2 regions of the Melissococcus plutonius ATCC 35311 genome follow, and region 1 is predicted to be linked to the other one. Evidence: predicted binding sites of a transcription regulator. Region 1 holds the regulator's gene; the other holds the start of a gene.

Region 1 (10,544 bases):
GAAACGTTTTAAAAAATCACAAAATAAACAAATTAAATAGCAATATTTCAGTTTTTTCAAATATATAGTAAAATAAAAAGCCATAACAAGCTAAAAAAAATTTGTCAGATTTTTCATAGCTTTTATTATGACTTAATTGAAATATACAACGATTAATCAATTTATAAATAAATTGTTTTTAGTATTTTTTAATATTATTCATCCAATGGGAGAGCTTCTTGTGCATCTGTTTTATCCGTAATATTGCCTGTTTCTTCTTTATTTGTTTTGGTTGAAGCATCTGTATCTGCATCTGTCTCAATACCAAAGGCCTTACGCACCTTTTTAGAAATTTCTTCCACCATCTCAGGATGTTCTATCATATAATTCTTAACATTTTCTCTTCCTTGACCAATTCGTTCTTCATTGTAACTATACCATGCGCCACTTTTATCAATAATATCTTGTTCGACAGCCATATCTAAAAGTTCACCTTCTTGTGAAATTCCTTGGCCATACATAATATCTACTTCAGCTACTTTAAATGGTGGAGCTACCTTGTTTTTAACCACTTTAATCTTTGTACGATTACCGACAATATCAGTTCCTTGTTTTAATTGTTCAGCACGACGTACTTCCAAACGAACTGTTGCATAAAATTTTAACGCACGACCGCCAGGTGTTGTTTCTGGATTCCCAAACATTACGCCTACCTTCTCGCGAATTTGGTTAATAAAAATAGCAATTGTTTTTGTTTTACTAATTGAACCGGAGAGTTTACGTAGTGCTTGTGACATTAATCTAGCTTGCAATCCTACATGACTGGCGCCCATTTCTCCATCAATTTCAGCACGTGGGACAAGTGCAGCCACAGAGTCAACGACAACTATGTCAATTGCACCACTAGATACCAAAGCATCCGCAATTTCTAAGCCTTGCTCTCCAGTATCTGGCTGTGATAGTAATAATTCATCAATATTAACACCTAATTTTTGGGCATATTGTGGATCAAGAGCATGTTCAGCATCAATAAAGGCAGCAGTTCCACCTTGTTTTTGTATTTCAGCGATAGCATTAAGAGAGACGGTTGTCTTACCAGAACTTTCAGGTCCGTAGATTTCAACGATTCTTCCTCTAGGATAGCCACCAACACCTAAAGCTACATCCAAAGCTAAAGAGCCACTAGGAACAGTAGCAACTTGCTGATCAGCCTTCTCTCCTAATTTCATAATAGAACCCTTACCAAAGTTCTTTTCAATTTTTTTTAATGCAGCATCTAAAGCTGTTTTGCGATCATCTGCCAATCGATAATCCTCCTTTGATCTATATAAAATCAATAATAATTTATTAACTATTAGCTATATCATAACTTTTCTAACTTGAAAAATCAAGGTAAATACGAACAAATATTCGCTTTCTTATTCTTTATTTAAAACTATCTGGCGAATAAGCGCTAAGCCTTGCATAACAGCATGTTGACGAACACTATTACGATCACCGTTAAACTGAAATGACCTAGCAAATGCTGTTTGGTTTTTCTGTGAAAATCCAATCCAAACTGTTCCAGCAGGTTTTCCTTCCAATGTTTTCTCAGCTACACCTGTAAATGAAATTGCATAATCAGTATTTGCTAATTGACGTGCGTGTTCTGCCATTTTTATGGCACAAATTTCACTAACTGTTCCATCATTTTCCAAGAGTTCTTTGGGAATATTTAAAAAATTTTCTTTGGTTTCTTCTGTATAAACAACAAATCCACCCTTAAAAATTTGAGATATACCACTAATTTCACCTAATGTACTTTGAAATAATCCTGACGTTAAACTTTCAGCCGCTGTTATTGTTTTTTGTTTTTCTTTTAATAAATGAGCAACTACCTTTGCTAAACTATTATTTTCTCCATAACCGTAAAAGTAACTCCCAACTTTTTCCATAATTTGTTTTTCTAATGAAAGCAGCATTTTATTACTTGTCTTTTCATCTGTTGCCTTTGCAGTCAAGCGTAAGGTTACTTCATTTGTTTTTGCATAAGGTGCAATGGTCGGATTTGTTTGCTGATCAATCAGTTCCTTCAATTCTGTAACTAATTGTGATTCCCCGATACCATAAAAACGTAAAACTTTGGAAAATAGTTGTTCTCTTTGAGGAAAAAGCTTTTCCAATAGAGGTCTAGCAAATTGTTGAAACATTGGCTGTAATTCATTTGGTGGTCCTGGCAATAATAAATAGTTCGTTTTATCATTCTCTATTAATGTACCTACAGCCAGCCCTGTTTGATTTTGTAATGTATAACCATCCTTAATTGTCAAAATTTGTCGTAAATTATTCTTTGTCATTTTTCTTTTAGACAGTTCAAAAAAATGCTGGAGATTTCTTAGTCCATCTTGATCTTCAATTAAAGATTTATGAAGATAGTTTGCAATTGTTTCTTTTGTTAAATCATCTTCTGTTGGTCCTAATCCACCACATAGAATAATCAAATCGCTACGTTTTTGTGCAATCTTTAAAAGCTGTGTCAATCGTTGTGCATTGTCACCAACAACTGTCTGGTAATATACCTCAATGCCTAAGGAAGCTAGTTCCTCTGATAAAAAGGTTGCATTTGTATTCACTATTTGGCCGAGTAAAATTTCTGTTCCTACTGCTATAATTTCTGCTTTCATGTTACTAGCTCCTTCCAAATAATATACGCATAATTCCTATGTTTTATTTTAGCATAATAAAACTTTATTAAAGATATTATGCTATAAGAATTTTTCATAATTTTAAATTATTTCATTAAAAATAAGACTGGAAAGGTACCTTTCCAGTCTTTGCTTTTTCACAAATTAAAAATTAATAATTCACTAATTAGTATTAATACTTATTTTTCCTTTCGAATCATATCACCTATAAAAACTTCGTGTTCAACAGGCATTGTTAAAATCATCATTGGATTAGGTGCTCGATCAATTAATTCTCCATCTTCATTGTACATGACAGTTACCGTTTGACTAAAATGTCTGAAGCCAGGTCCATAAAATTCAATTTTATCTCCTATACAAAAATGATTTCTTTGGCGAATGGTTGCTATTTTAGTTGTTTTATCATAAGCCATGACTTCACCAATAAATTTATATTCGGGAATTTTTCTTCTTGAACCAAAAAGTTGATCATCTTCTGTAGGTATATGATAATAAAAACCGGTGGATAGCTCTCTTTGAGCGACCTTCCAGAGTTCATCAATCCATTCTTGTTTACATTCATAATGGCTAGGATCTGAAATATAGGCGTCTATGGCAGTTTTATATACATTAGAAGCAGTTGAAACATAGTGAATCGATTTCATACGACCTTCAATTTTGAAACTGTCGATACCATTCTCAATTAACTCAGGAATATGTTGAATCATTGACATATCTACTGCACTCATTGAAAATTCTTCATTTGTATCATTATTTTCAATTAAACTATGTCGTTCATTCGTTCCAAATGGTATATCAAATAAATCATATTTCCAACGACAAGATTGTGAACAACCACCACGATTAGCATCTCGCATTGACATATGATTTGATAATATACACCGACCCGAATAGGAAATGCACATAGCACCATGAATAAATGCTTCTATTTCTATATCTGTATGTTCACGAATTTCTTTAATTTCTGTCATGGAAACTTCTCGGCCCAATACAACTCGTTCTAATCCTTCTTTTTTCCAAAATTCTAATGTTTCATAGTTTGTTGCTGATGCCTGTGTTGATAAATGAATAGGTAATCCAGGTGCGCTATTCGCACATACTTCAATCAGTGCAGGATCTGAAATAATAACTGCAGAAACACCAATGTTTTGTACTTCACGAAAAAAGTCCTCTGCACCTGATTGATTTCCTTCATGGGTAACCATGTTTGCTGCTACATAGACTTTTGCATCATGTTGCTTAGCAAAAGCTACTCCCTCAGCCATTTCTTCTGATGAAAAATTGCCAGCACGACTTCGTAAACTATATGCATTGCCACCAATATACACTGCATCAGCACCATAATGAATAGCTGTTTTTAATTTTTCTAACGTGCCAGCTGGTGCTAATACTTCTGGACGTTTAATTTGCTGATGAATCATCTTCTCACCTCTTTATTATTTAATTTCACCAGGATCTATATCAAAGAAACCTAAATCTAACCCTCGATTATTTGGATGTAATTGATTTATCTGTTCAACTGCTAATTGTGCTTCTAGTTGTGTCCAATTTTTATTTATTATTTTTTCCCTAGCTTGCACAAAAAGACTTGCAATAGACACAAAATTTTCTCCTGGTGTATAGATACCATCTAATTTCCAATGTGTATAATTAGAAGAAATTAGTTGATCTAACCTTCCCATTAAATTAATATCATTATTTGAAAAAATGTGGGTCCCATTACTGTCTTCATAAATAGAATAATGTGTATTTTCTTTTCTAGGTTCAGAAATAAATAACTCTCTCTCTTTATCTTTCAACTCATTAATTTTAGTAAAATTATAATAATTTTGTAAAAGTGGACGTTTAGAATGATGAATACAAGTAGCACCATATACCAAAATTTCTACAGGAATAGTTAATTTAGGAGAAATAGCTACCAATTCTTTATAAGGGACTTCCCTAGCTAAAACGGCACCAATGGCACCACGTTTTCCCCAAAAATTTATTTGTCTAGCATTAGTCACCAATGTAGCACCATCATAGATATAAGGAATTTTTATTTCATCTCTTTGCATGATAAAAATAACACCCGGATCACCAACTGTAAGCTGATCAACTTGAATATTTTGCAAAAATTCTAAATATTCAGAAATGTTTTTCATTTTGTCTGGATGCATAATTCCGTTAATAGCAACTGTCACTTTTTTTCCAGCAGTATGAGCTTGTTTCACAATATTTTCTTGTTCTAAACGAGAAAAAGAAGTAGGTAACCGTAATCCATATGTTTCTTCTCCTATGTATAATGTATCTATACCAACTTCTAATAATTTTTCTGCTTGTTCAACGGATTCAGCTGTTGCAATTAATTCGATCATAGTTTACCTCCCTTATAACTGTTTTATAGTATCATAGGTTGTCAAACTTTCCAAGTAGCGATAGTCATTTAAAAATTAGGCTAATAAGGTCTTAATTCGTTGTTTTTATTAATATATGAGTAGGAAATAAACGAAATGATTAAAATAATCATTTATCAAAATAAAAAGCATAGGATATACTCCCATGCTTCATAAACAAGTGTAATCTTACTAAATTGTTCCTAAAATTAAATAAAAATATTATAAATTAGGTTGTTTGAAAAACCTTTTCAGAAGTCGATTTATGAATAGTCATTGTAATTTTTCCTTTACTAGCTCCAATTGTGATTTTATCGCCTAAATGAACTTGTCCTGATAAAAGTGCCTCACTTAATCGATCTTCTATTTCTTTTTGTAAAGCTCTTCGGATTGGTCGTGCACCATATTCCTTATCAAAACCAGCATTACCAATTACATCAATTGCTGAAGGGGTTATTTTAATATGAATATCTTGTTCTTTCATACGTTGAATAATGGATAAGCTCATGATTTTTACAATTTCATGTATTTCTTCTTTGTTTAATGAATGGAAAACAATTGTTTCGTCAATTCGATTTAAAAATTCTGGTTTACAGGTCTTTTTTAGCTCATCTAAGATACGTTTTTGCATTGCAAGATGATCTCTACTTAAATCTTTTACATTAAATCCTACATTTTTTTCATCCCGAAGAGCAGTTGCACCAATATTTGAAGTCATAATTACAATAGTATTTCTAAAGTCTATCTTTCTGCCTTTTGAATCTGTTAGATGCCCATCATCTAACACTTGAAGAAGCATATTAAATACATCGGTATGTGCTTTTTCAATTTCATCTAATAAAACAACTGAATAAGGTTTTTGTCTAATTTTTTCTGTTAATTGGCCACCTTCTTCATAACCAACATAACCTGGAGGTGATCCGACTAAACGACTCGTATTGTATCTTTCCATAAATTCAGACATATCGACACGAATAAGAGCATCTTCACTACCAAACATTGCTTCAGCCAATGCTTTGGCTAACTCTGTTTTTCCTACACCAGTCGGACCTAAAAACATAAAAGAACCAATTGGTCGTTTAGGATCTTTTAAGCCACTTCTAGCTCGGCGAATAGCTTTTGAAACAGCTTTTACTGCTTCATTTTGTCCAACAACTCTCTTATGCAAAATAGACTCTAATTCTAATAATCGTTCACTTTCTTTTTTCTCTAATTGCTGCAAAGGAATTCCTGTCCACTGGGAAACAACTATTGTAACATCCTCTTCTGTTACCTGATTGCTATAACTTGTTGTGTCCATTGTTTCCATCAAAAAAGCATCATCAAGTTCTTTTAGAAGGTTCTTTTCTTTTTTATGCAATTGGGCCGCTTTTTCAAAATCAATCTCTTGAATTGCCGCCTCTTTTTCATCAACGATTTGTACGATTTTTTCTTGTAATTTTTGTGTTTTAGATGTTTCATTTGTCTTATCCAAACGAACTTTTGCTGCTGATTCGTCCATTAAATCAATTGCTTTATCAGGTAATTGTCGATCATTAATGTAACGTACTGATAGTTGAATAGCTGCATGTAAAGCCGCATCTGTAATTCGTACACCATGATGATTTTCATAACGAGGACATAATCTCTTTAAAATTTGTTCAGCTTCCTCTGTAGTTGGTTCATCTACCTGAATACGTGCAAATCGTCTTTCCAATGCTGCATCTTTTTCAATATATTTTTGATATTCATCTAAAGTAGTTGCACCAATAGTTTGCAATTCACCACGAGCTAGAGCTGGTTTTAAAATATTTGAAGCGTCAATTGCTCCTTCAGCACCCCCAGCACCAATCAATGTATGCAATTCGTCAATAAATAAAATCACTTGTCCATCATGATAAATTTCATCAATGACTTTCTTTAACCGATCTTCAAATTCACCACGATATTTAGTACCCGCTACTAAGGCCCCCATATCCAACATCATTAATCGCTTATCCTGCATATCTCTAGGAACTTCACCATTAACAATTTGCTGTGCTAATCCTTCTGCAATAGCGGTTTTCCCGACTCCAGGTTCACCTACCAAAACAGGGTTGTTTTTTGTTTTTCTACTTAATATTTGAATTAATCGTCTGACTTCCTTTGATCTGCCTATTACAGGATCCAGTTTATTTTCATTTGCTAATTTAGTTAAATCTCTGGCCAAAGAATCCAATATAGGCGTTCCCTTTGTTGCCTTTCTTTGTCCTAATTGAGTGTTGCGACGATTTGCAGCATTATTTAATTGTTCATCTGTAACACCCATTTTTTTTAATAGTAATTGACGTATCTTTGATAAACTTAAATCCAAATTTAATAAAATTCTAGCAGCAAGAATATCTTCATCTCTAAGGAGCCCTAATAAAATATGTTCTGTACCAATGTGGGTGGATCCAAGACGCTTAGCTTCTTCACCAGCATAAGCAAAGATTTGTTTTACACGTGGAGAATAAGGCAGATAGGTTTCATCAGAATAATTATCTACTATGCCATATCCTGTTAAATGTTCAATTTCATCTTTTAATTCTATTTTATCTGTATTTAACTGACGAAGTACCTTCCCAGCAATACCATTTGTTTCAGTTACTAGAGCTAATAACAGATGTTCAGAACTAACAAATTTTTGTTTAAAGTATTTAACTTCATTTTGAGTAATTGCAAGGACATTTTTTGCACTTTCTGTAAATAATTCATCCATATCTCTATTCCTCCTCATAACTCAATCTCTCTAAAAATGAACACATCAGTTGTGCTCTAATTTTCTCTTCATCTTTTTGGAAATTCTCTAAAACAGATCTGCTTAAAACGGAAAATATCAAGTTCCCTTCTCGTTTTGTTACTATATTTTCTTCATATAGTTTCTGTATAACAATTAAAGCATCCTTTTCTGTTAAATACTCTCCAACTAGTTGCCTTAATTGTTTTAAATACTGATGATTATCCGTAATTTGTATTTTGGCAATCCGAATGTATCCACCTCCACCCCGTTTACTTTCTACAGCATAACCTCTTTGAATTGTAAAACGAGTGTTAATTACATAATTAATTTGAGAAGGTACACAATTAAATAGATGGGCCATTTCTGCTCGCCTAATTTCAATTTTATTGCTTTCTTTTAATATCTTTTTTAGATATGCTTCAATTAAATCTGAAGTATTTTGATTACTCATCGTATTCATCCTTTTTCCTTGACTAATACTGACCATAATTATACCGAACTTTACCTATTTAATAAAGAAGTATGCCTAAATAAAAAAGAAGAAGTAATAAACTTCTTCTTTAAACTAAGATCGGGAAGACAGGATTCGAACCTGCGACCCCTTGGTCCCAAACCAAGTGCTCTACCAAGCTGAGCTACTTCTCGGAATTATGTAAGATTTTATTTATATATATAAAAAAACTACGCGCCCAAGAGGAGTCGAACCCCTAACCTTTTGATCCGTAGTCAAACACTCTATCCAGTTGAGCTATGGGCGCATCTATGCCGAGGACCGGAATCGAACCGGTACGGTGATCACTCACCGCAGGATTTTAAGTCCTGTGCGTCTGCCAGTTCCGCCACCCCGGCGTTTTGTTGCTCTTTCCTAAAGCGGAAAACGGGGTTCGAACCCGCGACCCCCACCTTGGCAAGGTGGTGCTCTACCACTGAGCTATTTCCGCATCCTTCGATGCCGGCTAAAGGACTTGAACCCTCGACCCTCTGATTACAAATCAGATGCTCTACCAACTGAGCTAAGCCGGCCTCTTTATATACGGGTGAAGGGACTTGAACCCCCACGCCTTGCGGCGCTAGATCCTAAATCTAGTGCGTCTGCCAATTCCGCCACACCCGCATGTCTTCCTGATGAGCCGTACAGGGCTCGAACCTGTGACCCTCTGATTAAAAGTCAGATGCTCTACCAACTGAGCTAACGGCTCGCTTCTTCTTAATGGAGGTTAACGGGTTCGAACCGCTGACCCCCTGCTTGTAAGGCAGGTGCTCTCCCAGCTGAGCTAAACCTCCAATGACTTGCGTGGCAACGTCCTACTCTCACAAAGGGAATCCCTTCACTACAATCGGCGCTAAAAAGCTTAACTTCTGTGTTCGACATGGGAACAGGTGTATCCTTCTCGCTATCGTCACCACACGGGTCTTTCTTCTTTGAATGAACATGTTGCTCACTCAAAACTGGATTTGAAGTCAATCACTACCGTCTACCTTTTTTGGTTAAGTCCTCGACCGATTAGTATCAGTCCGCTCCAACCATCACTGGCCTTCCACTCCTGACCTATCTACCTGATCATCTCTCAGGGGTCTTACTTTCTTAAAGAAATGGGAAATCTCATCTTGAGGTGGGCTTCACACTTAGATGCTTTCAGCGTTTATCCCTTCCCTACATAGCTACCCAGCTGTGCCCTTGGCAGAACAACTGGTACACCAGCGGTAAGTCCATCCCGGTCCTCTCGTACTAAGGACAGCTCCTCTCAAATTTCCTACGCCCGCGACGGATAGGGACCGAACTGTCTCACGACGTTCTGAACCCAGCTCGCGTGCCGCTTTAATGGGCGAACAGCCCAACCCTTGGGACCGACTACAGCCCCAGGATGCGACGAGCCGACATCGAGGTGCCAAACCTCCCCGTCGATGTGGACTCTTGGGGGAGATAAGCCTGTTATCCCCAGGGTAGCTTTTATCCGTTGAGCGATGGCCCTTCCATGCGGAACCACCGGATCACTAAGCCCGACTTTCGTCCCTGCTCGACTTGTCTGTCTCGCAGTCAAGCTCCCTTCTGCCTTTGCACTCTTCGAATGATTTCCAACCATTCTGAGGGAACCTTTGGGCGCCTCCGTTACCTTTTAGGAGGCGACCGCCCCAGTCAAACTGCCCATCTGACACTGTCTCCTAGCCTGTTTCAAGGCTACGGGTTAGAGTGTTCATAACACAAGGGTAGTATCCCACCAGCGCCTCCACCGAAACTAGCGTCCCGGTCTCTTCGGCTCCTACCTATCCTGTACATGTGGTACAAACACGCAATATCAAACTACAGTAAAGCTCCATGGGGTCTTTCCGTCCTGTCGCGGGTAACCTGCATCTTCACAGGTACTAAAATTTCACCGAGTCTCTCGTTGAGACAGTGCCCAAATCGTTACGCCTTTCGTGCGGGTCGGAACTTACCCGACAAGGAATTTCGCTACCTTAGGACCGTTATAGTTACGGCCGCCGTTTACTGGGGCTTCAATTCGGAGCTTCGCCGAAGCTAACCCTTCCTCTTAACCTTCCAGCACCGGGCAGGCGTCAGCCCCTATACGTCATCTTTCGATTTTGCAGAGACCTGTGTTTTTGATAAACAGTCGCTTGGGCCTATTCACTGCGGCTGACTAATATCAGCACCCCTTCTCCCGAAGTTACGGGGTCATTTTGCCGAGTTCCTTAACGAAAGTTCACTCGCTCACCTTAGGATGCTCTCCTCGACTACCTGTGTCGGTTTGCGGTACGGGCCGTTGG
Region 2 (10,544 bases), 410 kb from region 1:
TGATTACTTGATTTGATATGTTTATTTAAATAAGATAAATAACCGGCTATATTATTAACAATTATATATATTTATTTAAAATTGCTTATCGTATGATTAATTTTACAAAGAATTTTTAATTATAACGTTTTCTTTTCGATGAAGCAGAAATTCCCAAAGCTTCTCTGTACTTTGTCACTGTTCGCCTTGAAATTTCAATTCCTTCATTTTTTAATTGCAATACTATTTTTTGATCAGAAAGTGGTCTTGTTTTATCTTCCTGTTCAATGAGAGAATGAAGTTTCTCTTTTATCTGCCTTGTTGAAATACACTCACCAGTATAGGTTGCATAAGTAATATTGGAAGAAAAAAATGAACGCAATTCAAAAATTCCAAATATTGTCTCAAGATATTTTTCATTTACCGCCCGTCTGATCGTTGATTCATGTAACGATAAAGCTATTGCAGCATCTTTCAATGCTAATGGATGTAATGGATGATCTGACAGTAAGAAAAATTCTGCTTGTTTTTCTACAATAAATTGTCCTATACGTAAAATTGTATTTCCACGTTGTTCAATTGATTTTTTCAACCAATCAAATTCTGCTTTTTTTTCTTTTAAATATCTTTTTACTTCTTCATCATTGGTTTCTTCCATTCGCTTAAAATAAGCTTGTTGAAAGTTCAATTGAAATGTTCGATTTTGATTTGATTGTATGGTTATTTTTCTATTATTAATGGAGACAGTTAAATCTGGTCGTATATATAATCCAGTGTTGGCTTCGAAAATACTTCCTGGGTAAGGAGTTAATGTTTGAATATAGTCAAAAATATTCTGAACTTCAACCAAAGAAATGGCAAACTTTTTTGCAATTTCTTGCCATTTCCTCTGAACAAGCATCATAAAATTTTCTTCTAAAATAATGTAAGCCAATTCAGGTGCCTTATCATCTCGTTCCACTTGGAGCATTAAACATTCTTGTAGACTTCTTGCTCCCACACCTGGAGGGTCCAATTGTTGAATAAGTGTTAATGCATCCAGCATTTGAATCGAAGAACTTTCTGTTTTCTCTATTGCTTCTTCTAAAGAAATAGTCAGATAGCCATTTAGATCGATATATTCCACTAAAAAAAGCATCAATGAACGAAGATAGGTGTCTCGATAGTTCAAATGAATTTGATCAATCAAATATTTAAACAGTGAAGCATGTTGTTCAGGAATCTGTTCTAAATAGTTCTGTTCTTCTTCAGGCGAATAAGAAAAATTTGTGAATGATCTATCGTTAAATTCAGTAATTTTTAGTTCGATTAATGGATTCTCTAATGCCTTTGTCTATATTAAAGAAGTTAATTCATCTAGATTTGACTGTAAAATCTGAATAGATTGTTGTAGTTGTTGTGTCATCACTAATTTTTGCGTTTGTTTCTGCTTTTGTTGTTGCTGTAATTGAAGATGCTGTTCTAATTTCATTTTTCATTCACACTTTCCCTTGTAATTTGGTTAAAAATCAGCTACACTAGTAGACGTCTGATTAATCAGGCGCTCTTAGTGTAGTGGATATCACATAAGATTCCGGTTCTTAAGACGGGGGTTCGATTCCCTCAGAGCGCGTTTATATTCGATAGATACACCCAACATTCTCCATCTTCCAACTAGCATGGAAGATGTTTTTTCTTTTTTAATTTATTACTTTTATGTTTACAATTTCAAAATAGTTTTTCATATATTCTAATTCTAACTTAATTAATCTAATTGAATATTTTAAATTTACATGATGTATCAATAATTTTAATAAAAAATATTGGATAATCCGTTTTCAATAATCAAATCTAATAATTATTAGAAATTTTAATTTATTTTATCTATTATAGTTAATTAAAGTAATTTTATTACTTGCTGATTATTTATCAAAAATTCAAATAACTTCATCTATTTAATGAAACATTTAATAAAATAACCAAAAATAACAATAAATGTAGTTAAATTAGTTATCTGACTGCTAGAGCAACACTTTACATTTGTTGAAATTTTTTTTATTAATTGATTCTTGTTTCATTCATTAATTTTTTATTTTAAATTTTCTCATGATTGGTTATTTTCCATTTTGGATAAAGATAGATAAAAATGAACAAGATAATCTTTATATCTTTTTTTATTGAACAAATAAGATATTGAAAATAAATAGGTAATCTATTGTTAAAAATTTGAAATATTCTCAGCTTTTCATTCATTAAAATGTTTAAGGTCTATGTTTATATTTTCTTGATCATTAAAATGACTTACAAAATTAAAATTATTTAATTTTAATCATTTAGTAATCACTAAAATATTTTTCTTCATCTATATGTATATATTTCTATTATACTCGTTTAACCAATTAGCTAGCAATCTATATTTTATTAAATTTTATTAATAGACATTATTTCCTTCTCTTTATATTATCATTGATTTAGCTAGTCAATAATCATTTTATTATTTATACAGTATTATAATTATTATCAATACTAAAATAGCTTTTCATTCAATTTTTTATTTAACAAACTGTGCTGATCAATCAATTTCTGCTTATTTGTTCTAATATCCATTTAAATATTGAAAGAAGTCTGCATCCTTTTGAATAATCTTGATAAAAACCGCAGTTTCATGCAATGGTCTTTAGACCAAAATAAAATTCTTCAATTTATTTCGTTATTTCAAATCTTTTTTCCTTCTAAAAATTTAAATAACTTTTTGGTGCTTCGTTTTCTTTAAACTGTCATTTAGTATATTGCTTTAATCCTGCTCTATTTATTTCCTATTTTAAAGAAAACGAAAATTTTATTAAATTACTTATTTTGCTAAATATTCATAATTTATTTTCATTATATTGGAAATGAATTAACCTTTCTTTTTCATAATACCTAAACATATTCCTCTATATACTAATTCGTTAATTGAATGATTTAGAATTAGAATGTTGTTCTTACCTATAAAGTTTTTATTTTTCTTCTAACCGTTGTCATCTCCTTCTTTTAATTTACTTAATTGTGAATATTAAATTTTAACCTATACTATAACTATTTTTACTCAATACAATTTTTCTCCTTGTATATAAATTGCTGTTTAATTACCTGCTTCTTAATTTTTAATCAAAATCAACGGATCTTATGTTTGCTTATTATTTGACTTAAATTGTGTTCCAACATATATACTGTACTTAGATTTAATTTTAAAGGAGGTGGAAAAATGATAAGAACAACTGCTGGTAAGGATGCTTTAGGGAATTTCGCACCAAAATTTGCAGAACTTAATGATGATGTTCTTTTTGGTGAAATTTGGTCAAGAGAAAAAGAATTATCATCTCATGATCGTTCATTGATTACAATTACAGCACTAATAGCAGGCGGAAGTTATGATCAATTATCATTTCATATGAAAAATGGAAAAGAAAATGGCATTACCCAAAAAGAAATTGCAGAAATAGTTACTCACCTTGCTTTTTATGTTGGTTGGCCAAAAGCTTGGTCTGCATTCAACATTGCTAAAGAAATATATAGTTTTGATATAAATAAAAATAATAATAAATAACACAATAAATCTCAAAGTTTTTTTACAGATAAAAATACCCACAAGTTAAATGCTTTATTAGATGACTTATTTAAATCATTTAACTATCGATTCCATTATGTCATCAATAAATAGTTAGCATAGGTCTAATTTGTATATGAATGATTATTTTCTCTCATTAAAATTATTTTTTTATTATCATAGATAATCAGAAATTACTGATTAAATCAATCTGAATCTAACTTTTTTCTAATAAATCATCCTTTTTAGAATGGTAGATAGGTTCTAGTGGGAATAACTATTCATTTGTATAAATTAAAAACCTTACTTATCTTACTAAGCAAGGTTTTTAATAGTGTTTAATTTGTAAATCGAAATTTTGGTTACAATGCCCAGTAAGTTTTTGTAAAAACTTGAAAGTAAAAATATCCCATATTTCTTATACAAATATAATCTTATAACAAGTATTTAATAAATAAATTAAAAAATTTTATAATAGCCGATTACTTAACTGTTTTAACTTCTGTTTTTTATCCTCAATTAGTATCAATAAATTTTCTGAGAAATCTTCTAGAATAGTTCGACCTCCCTTATAGGTACTTCCTCCAATATCAGCAGTTTCAGAAAAAGTCAATATAACTTTTCGATGCGTAATGCTTTTAAAGAATTCTTCAATAAGATAGGTAGGCAGATAAAAATTATTCTGAGCAGAAAAAGATTCTAGATAAATAAAATCATCGATACTGATATAACAATCATCCATTGACATAAAGTGGACGCTTTTATCTACATAAATTTCTCGTTTTAATAAAATCTCATTAATTTTTTTATTTAGTAAATTTAATGTTTCAATTTCTTTTACATAATGTTCTAATACTCTGTAACGTTGTTCTTTTTTTTCTTCATAAACATTTCTTAAAGCCATACTGATTAATACAATAACTGCACCAAGACACACTCCAACGAAACCGGCTACAAAAACGATAATCATCTAATCCTCACATCTTTTCTGATTAAATTAAAAATAGTATAACATATTTAGCTAGGAAGGAAAAATAACATTCAAAACTCAATAGGTTAATATTGACCTTTTTTGACCAAAAGAGTATACTTTTTACGGGCACCAAATCAGGATTTATGATAAAATAATTTAAAAGTTTCTTTATATAGGAGGATGTTTATTTATGAATTTAATACCTACAGTCATTGAGCAATCGTCACGAGGTGAAAGAGCTTATGATATTTATTCTCGTTTATTAAAAGATCGAATTGTTATGTTAAGTGGTCCAATTGATGATAATGTCTCAAATTCAGTTATTGCTCAGTTATTATTCTTAGATGCACAAGATTCTGAAAAAGATATTTATTTATACATCAATTCACCTGGCGGTAGTGTTTCTGCTGGATTGGCAATTTTTGATACTATGAACTTTGTTAAAGCTGATGTTCAAACAATTGTTTTAGGAATTGCTGCTTCTATGGGTAGTTTTTTACTAACAGCAGGTCAAAAAGGCAAACGTTTTGCATTACCAAATGCAGAAATCATGATTCACCAACCCCTTGGCGGCGCACAGGGTCAAGCAACTGAAATTGAAATTGCTGCTAAGCATATTTTAAATACACGTGAAAGACTAAATAAAATTTTATCTGAACGTACAGGACAACCTATTGAAGTCATTGAAAAAGATACAGATCGTGATAATTTTATGACTGCAGAAGAAGCAAAAGCCTATGGTTTAATTGATGATGTCATGGAAAATAGTCGTTCATTAAAGGAATAATGGTTAAAAATATAAAATGAATCTGTATATTTTGCTAGTTAAAATCAAAATATAAATTATTTTTCTAGATAATTCCTTGAAATCTATTTCTGTTATATCCTTTAGATCAAATTATAGTCATTGATTCAAATGAATTATCTACCGTGTTAGACAAAATAAAAAGAATAATTCAGCTATTTTATTTTTCATCGTTTAATCTTTATTCATCAATTAAAATTAGAAAGCAGGATGCCTATGGATACTTCAATAATTAAAACAGAAAAAGTCACAACTAGAGAAGGTCTTAAAATTGGTGATGAAAAAGCACCAATTAAAATTATTGAATTTATTAACGTTCGTTGTCCCTATTCCAAAAAATGGTTCACTGATTTTGATGGTCTATTGACTGAACAGGTAAAAGCTGGCAGATTGCAACGGATTATCAAGTTGTTAAACAAAGAAAAAGATAGCTTACAACGTGGGAATATCATGCATCGGTATATTGATTATTATAAGCCTGATGTTAGCTTAGAAATGATTCGTAACATGTTTGCCACACAGGAAGAATGGGGTGAATTATCCTTAAATGAGGTAGCAGGTTATGCAGAAAATATCTTAAATCTTTCATTACCTTTAGAGAATTATTCAGCGATCAAACAAGCGATTATTAATGAAGCAACAGTTGCCAATATTCAGTTCATTCCAACGATTTTGATTGATAACCATATTTTTGATGAGTCTATTTCTCAAGAACAGTTATTCAACTATTTACAAAAAAGTTAATACAAAGCAGAATGGTCAGAAATGATTTTTGACCATTCTGCTTTGTATTTTGTTAATGATTAAGTAATATGATTCAATCCATTTCCTAATTTCTATTAAAAATTTTTCACCAATCTATTAAACGATTAACCTACAAATAAAATTATCGCAAATAGCAAATAGAATGACTGATACCAGTTTTTTGATTCGTTTTTATCTAATTACCATTCTTTTTTAATTCTTCAGCAAACTCATTGATTTTTCTTAAGCGATGATTAATTCCTGATTTTGAAATCGAGGCAGTTGTCATCATTTCACCTAATTCTTTAAGACTTACCTCTGGATAATTCAAACGCAATTCAGCAATTTCTTGCAATTTGTCTGGTAATGCATTTAGCCCCACCGTCTGTTCAATGTAATGAATATTATTAATTTGCTTGGATGCTGCATTGATTGTTTTATTGAGGTTGGCTGTTTCACAATTAACCAAACGATTCACAGAGTTTCTCATATCACGGATAATACGTACATCTTCAAATTTTAACATCGAATTTGTAGCTCCAATCAACGTCAAAAAATCAGCGATCTTTTCAGCACCCTTCAAATAAGAGATATAGCCATTTCTACGTTCAAGAATACCAGCATTTAATCGATAATAATTAAGCATTTTATAGATATCTTCATTATGTTCTTCATATGTAGAATAAATTTCTAAATGATACCGACTTGTTTCTGGATTATTAATTGATCCGGAAGCCATGAAAGCCCCACGCAAATACGAACGAATTTTTTGTGGATTTTCAGTAATCTGCTTAGATACGTGACTTTGAAAAACCAATCCTTCCATAATGTCTAAATCTGCTAAAATCTTTTTAGTATCTTGTTTTAAACGAACAATATACACATTATTCTTTTTCAATTTCATTTTTTTACGAACAAGTAATTCTGAACGTACATGATAGTGATCTTTTAGTAGTGCATAAATCCGCCGAGCGATTGCAGCATTTTCGGTTTGCACATTTAAGATAAATTGTTGATTAACCAAACCTAGAGAACCATTCATTCGTATCAAAGCAGCTAATTCCGCTTTTGCATGTTCCCTATGCACTTCTAGTCCTGTCAATTCCTTTTTCACTTCAGAGGCAAATGACATAAAATTCCTCCTTTCTCTAGTGAGATTCATTCATTGTTTTATAATTATTTGGCTCCAAATACAATTTTAAATAATTCATCAACAACCCGATTTCCATCATGAAAAACACCACTATTTCTTAGCTTTAAAAAGTTCGTTGAAATAACACGACATCCTTCATTACGCAAACCGCTAAAATCATGCTCCACTTGAACTAAATACTCATCATAAATAGTTGGATCCATATACCCATCTGGAATTTTTTCCGTATTAACTAGAACAGTATCAATAAATTTTGTATCTAAATGTTTGTTTAAAACCCGCACATGATCAGCATCTGTAAAATGTTCCGTTTCTCCTTTTTGTGTCATAATATTGCAAATATAAACAACTTCGGCTGTTGTTTGTTTGATTGCCTCTGCAATTTCATTAATAACCAAATTAGGTAGAATACTGGTAAACAAACTTCCAGGTCCTAAAACAATCATATCCGCTTCATGAATCGCTTTAACTACCTTTCTTGCCGCCTTTGGTTGCTGCTTTTCATCATTCATATTTGTTACATAAACATGATCAATCACTTTTCGATCCGTTGCAATATTTGACTCACCTATAGCTCTAGTTCCATCTTCAAAAACAGCATGTAAGATAAGTGGTTCTTCCGAAGATGGATAAATATGTCCATCAACATGCATTAATTTTGACAATAATTGAATCGCTTCATAGGTACTTTCACGCATTTCTGTTAATGCAGCAATAATTAAATTTCCTATTGCATGATTAGCAAAATATTGATCAGATGCTTTGAATCGATATTGAAAAATATCTTCATATAATTGTGGCATATCAGAAAGAGCTACCAAGACATTCCTTAAATCTCCAGGGGGCGTCATCTGCATTGATGTTCGAATCTCTCCACTACTACCTCCATCATCAGCAACCGTTATAATTGCAGTGATATCAACATTCTGGTTTCTCAAACTTTTCAGAATAACGGGTAATCCTGTTCCACCACCAATAATTGCAATTTTAGGTTTTCTGGGCTGAGAATTTTTTATCATGAGCGATTCACCGTTTCTTTTCTTTTTTCGTTATCACGATGGGTAATATTTACATGATAATCCGTCTCTAATGCATGACCAATCCTCTCAGTTAGAGCTACCGATCGATGTTGGCCGCCCGTGCATCCTATAGCAATAGTTACATTGTTTTTTCCTTCTTTTTTATATCCAGGTAATATAGTATATAATAGATCAATAAATTTATGATAAAATTCTTCTGTTTCGTCAAACTTCATGACATAATCATAGACAGGTTTATCTTGTCCTGTTAACGGTCTTAATTCTTTAACATAATGTGGATTTGGCAAAAACCGAACATCCATGACAATATCTGCATCAATTGGTAATCCATATTTAAAACCAAAAGAAACCATTTCGATTCTAAATTCATAGGTATCACGTGACTTGAATTCTGTATTAATTTCTTGTCTTAATTGTCTGGGTGTTAAATTTGTTGTATCAATAATCAATTGTGCATCTCTGCCTATGTCCTTTAAAATAGCTCTTTCTTTTCGAATTCCTTCAGTAATGAGCCCATCCATAGCTAAAGGGTGAACACGTCGTGTTTCTTTATAACGAGAAACTAATTCTTCATCGGTCGCATCCAAAAACATGACAGTAGTATCAATCATATTTGTATTTTCAATTTCAATCATCATGTTTTGAATCTCACGGAAAAAATTTCGTGAACGTAAGTCAACCACTAAAGCAATTTTAGTGATTTTACCCGATTCTCTAATTAACTCCCAAAATTTTGGAATTAAACTAGGAGGCATATTATCAACACAAAAATAACCCATATCTTCAAAACTTTGAATAGCAACCGTTTTTCCTGCGCCACTCATTCCCGTTATAATAACTAATTGTAAATTTTCAACCATTACTTTTCCTCCAATCGAGTCCCTAATTCTTTTAATTATAACATCCCTGGTGTATCAAAGAAAGCAATTTAGTGAAAACTTACCGACCGATTAAAGACAATATAAGAATATATAAAAATAAAAGCAAAAAACAAAATTTTCAATCCATATAGTTACCGAATAGTAATAAATTTTATTTACATAAATTAAACACATAAAAAATATTAGTTCTATTTATTCTGTACTATTTCAAATTTAGTAAAAAAGAGTAAATCAATGAAGGAAAGTAGGATGTTTATGACGTAATCATCTAAGTTATTCCTTTAAAGTAATATAATCTAAATTTTTGAAAGCTCAAATAAAAAATATCTACCAATTTTATAATCTGGTTATGCTTAATATCTAGTGAGAAAAAATGATTTTTCTTTAATTTGTAAATACGTAAAAAGCATGGGAAAGAAGTCTCCCATGCTTTTCTACCCTACAAAGCTATCTTGCAAATAAAAAGTTAACTTGTTTATTTTATATAACTTAATCTAAATATTTTTTTAAATAACGACCCGTATAACTTTCTCCTACATTAGCAACTTCTTCTGGTGTTCCTTTAGCAACAATGGTACCACCTTCTTCGCCGCCTTCTGGCCCTAGGTCGATAACATAATCGGCAGATTTGATCACATCTAAGTTGTGCTCAATAACTAATACTGTATTTCCCTTATCTACTAGTCTCTCTAGCACTTTTAACAATCGAGCAATATCATCGGTATGTAATCCTGTTGTTGGTTCATCCAGAATATAAAAATTCTTGCCATTAGAAATTTTATATAATTCACTTGCTAATTTCATTCGTTGTGCTTCTCCACCGGATAAGGTAGTAGCAGATTGACCAAGCGTAATATAACCTAAACCAACATCAACAATTGTTTGCAGTTTACGATAAATTTTAGGAATTGATTTAAAAAATTCAACTGCATCGTTGACTGTCATATTTAATACATCCGAAATATTCATTCCTTTATAGCGCACTTCAAGTGTTTCTGAGTTATAGCGTTTTCCATGACAAATTTCACAAGGAACATAGACATCTGGCAAGAAATGCATTTCAATTTTAATAATTCCGTCTCCACGGCAAGCTTCGCATCGTCCACCTTTAATATTAAAACTAAATCTACCTTTTTTATATCCTCGTACTTTTGCTTCATTTGTTTGTGCAAACAAATCCCTAATGTCATCAAAAACACTTGTATAGGTTGCTGGATTACTTCTTGGCGTTCTACCAATCGGTCGTTGATCAATATCAATTATTTTTTCAATTGATTGATAGCCAGAAATACTTTTATGTTTTCCAGGTTTATTGGAATTTCTATTTAATTTCTGAGCTAATGCTTTCTTAACAATTTGATTGACTAATGTGCTTTTGCCTGAACCAGACACACCAGTTAC

The links. Region 1 encodes CtsR, which represses protease genes until heat stress. Its sites were predicted from a motif close to TTGGTCAAAAAAGGTCAAANA; they were not measured.
Region 2: clpP (ATP-dependent Clp endopeptidase proteolytic subunit ClpP) is a predicted target of CtsR. The motif match lies at 4,607-4,627, and genes of this name have one in related genera.

What each region holds. Positions count from the first base shown of each region.
Region 1 is NC_015516.1:295,776-306,319, reverse strand. Features, by position in the region: gene recA (recombinase RecA) at 195-1,283, opposite strand; gene MPTP_RS01355 (competence/damage-inducible protein A) at 1,398-2,642, opposite strand; gene MPTP_RS01350 (peptidase U32 family protein) at 2,843-4,084, opposite strand; gene MPTP_RS01345 (peptidase U32 family protein) at 4,100-5,020, opposite strand; gene MPTP_RS01340 (ATP-dependent Clp protease ATP-binding subunit) at 5,268-7,757, opposite strand; gene MPTP_RS01335 (CtsR family transcriptional regulator) at 7,762-8,229, opposite strand; tRNA gene MPTP_RS01330 (tRNA-Pro) at 8,350-8,423, opposite strand; tRNA gene MPTP_RS01325 (tRNA-Arg) at 8,463-8,536, opposite strand; tRNA gene MPTP_RS01320 (tRNA-Leu) at 8,542-8,627, opposite strand; tRNA gene MPTP_RS01315 (tRNA-Gly) at 8,648-8,719, opposite strand; tRNA gene MPTP_RS01310 (tRNA-Thr) at 8,729-8,801, opposite strand; tRNA gene MPTP_RS01305 (tRNA-Leu) at 8,811-8,892, opposite strand; tRNA gene MPTP_RS01300 (tRNA-Lys) at 8,905-8,977, opposite strand; tRNA gene MPTP_RS01295 (tRNA-Val) at 8,990-9,062, opposite strand; rRNA gene rrf (5S ribosomal RNA) at 9,071-9,186, opposite strand; rRNA gene MPTP_RS01285 (23S ribosomal RNA) at 9,263-10,544, opposite strand, start outside.
Region 2 is NC_015516.1:704,927-715,470, reverse strand. Features, by position in the region: partial or broken gene rpoN (RNA polymerase factor sigma-54) at 116-1,384, opposite strand; gene MPTP_RS10200 (hypothetical protein) at 1,332-1,457, opposite strand; tRNA gene MPTP_RS03005 (tRNA-Arg) at 1,520-1,591, shown strand; gene MPTP_RS03000 (carboxymuconolactone decarboxylase family protein) at 3,206-3,547, shown strand; gene MPTP_RS02995 (hypothetical protein) at 4,017-4,514, opposite strand; gene clpP (ATP-dependent Clp endopeptidase proteolytic subunit ClpP) at 4,711-5,307, shown strand; gene MPTP_RS02985 (thioredoxin domain-containing protein) at 5,542-6,069, shown strand; gene whiA (DNA-binding protein WhiA) at 6,266-7,201, opposite strand; gene MPTP_RS02975 (gluconeogenesis factor YvcK family protein) at 7,246-8,241, opposite strand; gene rapZ (RNase adapter RapZ) at 8,238-9,122, opposite strand; gene uvrA (excinuclease ABC subunit UvrA) at 9,633-10,544, opposite strand, start outside.